DNA from 2 places in the Clostridium swellfunianum genome. Region 2 is predicted to be linked to the other one. Evidence: a T-box and tRNA genes for the amino acid it is inferred to sense, from the RefSeq annotation. Region 2 holds a T-box; the other holds one or more tRNA genes.
What was found. The T-box of region 2 lies ahead of NBE98_RS19250 (glutamine--tRNA ligase/YqeY domain fusion protein). A T-box ahead of a tRNA ligase gene usually reads a tRNA of that ligase, here a tRNA-Gln.
Positions count from the first base shown of each region.

Region 1 (2,413 bases), 2.7 Mb from region 2:
AGTGCTACTTATTTATAGACAGCAATAAGATAGGTTCAGAGGTTAGAGCTGCACTTGAAAAAGCTAAAGTAGAATTAAGGCCTTATGAGAGTGTAGTTGACTTCTTGGAAACTATTTCCCAGGGAATAATGTTACTAGATCCATCTAAGACTAATACTTGGGTTTATAGCTCTATAAAAATTAAAACTATAGAAGCTATGGATATAACTACAAGATTTAAGGCAGTAAAGAATGAAACAGAAATTGAAAATGTAAGAAATGCAATGGTTAGAGATGGCGTTGCTATGGTTAAGTTTATTAATTGGATAAAGAAAACCATAAAAACACGTAATATTACAGAAATAGAAGCTTCAGATAAGCTTGAAGAAATAAGAAGAGCAGGAGAAAATTTCTATGACTTAAGCTTTGGTTCAATATCAGCTTATAAGGGAAATGCTTCAATGCCTCACTATCATGCAACAAAGGAAAATCAGGCAACTATTAAGGCAGAAAGTCTATACTTAATAGATTCTGGTGCACAATATCTAGATGGAACTACAGACATAACAAGGACACTTGCTATGGGAGAGCTTACAGAAGAAGAAAGAACAGATTTTACTCTTGTACTCAGAGGTATGATAGATTTGACTATGCAGAGGTTCTTATACGGAACAACTGGATCAAATCTAGATATAATTGCTAGAACTCCGCTGTGGAACGCAGGATTAGACTATAAGCATGGAACAGGACACGGTATAGGTTTCTTCTTAAATGTTCATGAAGGACCACACAGAATAGCTATGGTTCCTAATACTATAAAGCTTGAAAAGGGAATGATAGTATCTAATGAACCAGGAGTTTATAAGGCTGATAAGCATGGTATAAGAACTGAAAACCTGGTAGTTGTTCAAGAGGATGAAAAGACTCAATACGGTGGACAATTTATGAAGTTTGAAACTTTAACCTTATGCCCAATAGATCTTGATGCTATTGATGAAGGTTTGTTAACTAATGAAGAGAAGAATTGGTTAAATAACTATCACAAAACTGTATTTGAAAAGCTTTCTTCATATTTAGATGGAGAAGAGTTAGAATATTTAAAAAAGGCAACAAGAGCAATATAGAAATACAACTCCTAATTATAAAATCCAGCGGTACAGTTACTGCTGGATTTTACTATAATTATATTGTGTACTATGAAAACTAATTTGACATTATAGGGTAGATTTGGTACCATTAAAAGGTGGAATACTGATGGGGTGTCGCCAAGTGGTAAGGCGCCAGACTCTGACTCTGGTACTTCGTAGGTTCGAATCCTGCCACCCCAGCCAACTTAATAAAGAAATTTTTAGCACTCTAGAAACTTGAGATTTTCTAGAGTGCTTTATTTTTAAAAATAAATTCTTATAGTATAGTGATAGATATGAAAGGGGTGTGGGTTTCTTACTACTATATTTAGACGAAATTATATATAAATACGCTTATTATAAAATATACAACTACTGCAGCTATAGAAATTAGCACACCTAACCAACTAGTACCCCCTGCTTTTTCTAGCATATCATAATATTCACCTTCAGTAGATGAATAATTTTTTATTTTAAATATTTTTTTCTTCATATGATTAAGGTAATAGCTATTGCCCATAACACCTAATGCGCCTGATATGGCATATCCAATAGCGTTATTTATATCTATGCCAATCGATACCTGAACTATATCTGTTACTATGAAAATACCTAATATAATCAGCAGAGTATTGTACATCTTTCTATACCCAAGCCAGAAAATGCTTAAAAAGAATGCAGCAAAGTTCCAATTTATTCTTTTAGGCGAAGATTTTAGGATAGACCATTTATTAATGTAATAATCTGCATTCTTGCCAACAAATGTCTTTGCTTCCTGAAGCTTTATTCCTGATGATAGCTCTTGTTGAGTAGGATTTAAATTCATATTCAACCTCCATGTTTTTATAGTTATTAATATTATATGAGTGATTTTGATAATATTGACTAATAAATAGTGATTATTTAGGGAAAATAAGTTTATCTAACATGGATCCGGTAATAGCGAAATTTGCTTATGTACAAGATTTAAATTGAGTTAAGATTGAGTTTATAAAAGGCTTTAGTTTATATAAATAAAAGGAGACTAAGCAGTTTGATATTAGCTGCCTAATCTCCTTTTCTATTTGCATCTATCTAAACCTTAAACTTATTAAGCTGGTCAGAAATCTTTTGTGAAGCTTCACTTAACAAGCTTGCCGAATTAGATACCTCAGAAGCTGAGGAGTTCATTTCTTCAGCTGATGAAGATATTTCCTCAGAAGTTGAGGAGGTTTCTTCGGCTACTAAAGAAGCAGATTCAATTCTGTTAATAATTTCTGATTTTCTTCTATCTATTTGCTGTGTTGCATTATTTATTTCTTCAACCT
Region 1 covers NZ_JAMOFV010000006.1:1,396,899-1,399,311, reverse strand. The annotation lists gene NBE98_RS06385 (aminopeptidase P family protein) at 1-1,103, shown strand, start outside; tRNA gene NBE98_RS06380 (tRNA-Gln) at 1,235-1,310, shown strand; gene NBE98_RS06375 (DUF2628 domain-containing protein) at 1,435-1,932, opposite strand; gene NBE98_RS06370 (methyl-accepting chemotaxis protein) at 2,181-2,413, opposite strand, start outside.
Region 1: it encodes a tRNA-Gln, which carries the amino acid that the T-box ahead of NBE98_RS19250 (glutamine--tRNA ligase/YqeY domain fusion protein) is inferred to sense. The anticodon was not compared.

Region 2 (2,413 bases):
TGCCGACCATAAGTTATTCAAAGAAACTTACTTTTTACCATAATATTCTACATGGAGTAATTATGTTAAGATAATTATTAGCAAAAACACCTTGAAGCCTCACACTTCAAGGTGTTTTCTATTTACTTATTCTTCTGTTCTATAGGTTTGAAAGTCCATTCATAGCCGCCTTGAGCTGTCATAGTTAGAAGTATGGCATTAATTATAGTCAGCAGCAGTCTTGAAAACTCAAATGTATTTGTCATAAGTTGATAGGCGATTAAAATTATTAGAGAGTATACAAATACTACATACTTTGTAGGCAAGTTTTTTGCAAACTTGTCTATTAATTCTTTTGTAAATTGAGTTATTAACACAACTGCAGCTACCATCCCTGCAAACGTTCCAAGGTAGTCTAAGGTTACAAACTTGTCCATATTAAGCCTCCCTACATCCCCTATTAGCACATAAAGCTTATCAGTCCTTATATCCTTTTGCTTCAAAGCTTTGTCCTACTAAATTATATTTATTTTCTGAAAAAGTTATTCTAAGCTTTTAATAAAATATTTGTTGCCAAAAAACATAAAATATATGCTAATCATATACTATTGACATAATATATTAAATAGCATATATTATAATAAAAATATAGTTATAGGTTTTTAAATTCAACTGTTAACTTATACATGTCCTAAAAAGGCTTAAAGCTGCCTGTTTTATGACATATATAAGTTTAGTTTCATAGTTAAAATCCTATAGTTAGTGTGGCTATGAAGAGAAGAGTAAATAAGTTCGTTTTTTACAGAGAGCTCCGTAAGCTGAAAAGGAGTAAAAATGGTTTATTGAAGCAAGCCTCTGAGCCCTGCACCAATCCTATTAGGTGAGGCTGCAGCAGGAGCTCCTGATATAGAGCTAGGGTATAAGCATTTATTGTTGCCGTACCCGAAGAGGTCAGTATGGCAACATATTGACGAACTGGGGTGGCACCACGTGAATATAACTCTCGTCCCCAAGGCTAGAATTAGTCTTGGGGGTGAGAGTTTTTTATTTTGCTTAATAAATAATGGATATTTAAATATAAGTTTAGGCAGGAGGGCTAAAAATGGAAAATAATAAATTAAATAATACTGAAGATAATAATATAAATTTTCTTCAAAAGGTAGTTGAAGTAGACTTAGAAAACAAATACTATTCAAGAGATATTTGTACCAGATTTCCACCTGAGCCAAATGGATATCTTCATATAGGAAGTGCTTATGCAATAAACATAAGCTATGGAATCGCAAAGAAATACGGTGGAAAATTTAATCTTCGTTTTGATGATACCAATCCGCTTAAGGAAGATATAGAATTTGTTAATGCCATTGTTGCGGATATGAAATGGGCTGACTTCGACCCTAAGGATAGAATTTTTTACGGCTCAGATTATTCCAGGCAAATATACGACTATGCAGTACAGCTTATAAAAAAAGGTAAAGCATATGTTGATGATCTTTCTGCAGATGAAATAAGGGAATATAGAGGAACGTTAACAGAGCCAGGCAAAGATAGTCCTTATAGGAACAGAAGTATTGAAGAAAATCTCACTATATTTGCTCAAATGAAAAATGGAGAGTTTCCAAATGGAGCTAAAGTTTTAAGAGCTAAAATAGACATGGCTTCTCCAAACATGAATATGAGAGACCCTGTTATCTATAGAATAATCCATGCTGAGCATTATAGAACTGGAAATGAGTGGTGCATATACCCTATGTATGACTTTGCACATCCTCTTCAGGACTATATAGAAGGAGTAACTCACTCACTATGTTCCATTGAATTCAAGGATCATAGGCCACTATATGAATGGGTACTTAATGAGCTTGATATTAAAGAACCACCAAAGCAAAGGGAATTTGGAAGATTAAATCTAACAGGAGTTCTAACAAGCAAGAGATATCTAAGAGAGCTTGTATTCGGAAAATATGTAGATGGCTGGGATGATCCAAGAATGGTAACCCTAAAGGGGCTAAGAAGAAGAGGCTTTACACCTGAGAGTATAGCCCATTTTGTTGAAGCCATAGGAATTGCAAAGGTTGAAACCACAATTGATATATCCATGCTCGAACACAGCTTAAGAGAAGATTTAAAAGCTAAAGTTCCTTGTGTTATGGCTGTATTAAATCCGCTTAAGGTTGTTATAACAAATTATCCAGAAAACGAAAGCGAAATGCTTGATATCGAAAACAATCCTCAAAATCCAGAGCTTGGAACAAGAAAAGTTGAATTCTCGAGAACACTTTACATCGAAAAGGACGACTTTATGGAAGAGCCAATTAAAGGCTTTCACAGATTATCTCCAGGAAAAGAGGTTAGATTTAAAGGAGCTTACTTTGTAAAATGTGAAGAAGTGATTAAAGATTCTTTAACTGGGGAAATTATTGAACTTCACTGT
Region 2 covers NZ_JAMOFV010000006.1:4,051,434-4,053,846, forward strand. The annotation lists gene NBE98_RS19245 (hypothetical protein) at 123-416, opposite strand; T-box leader at 741-993, shown strand; gene NBE98_RS19250 (glutamine--tRNA ligase/YqeY domain fusion protein) at 1,082-2,413, shown strand, end outside.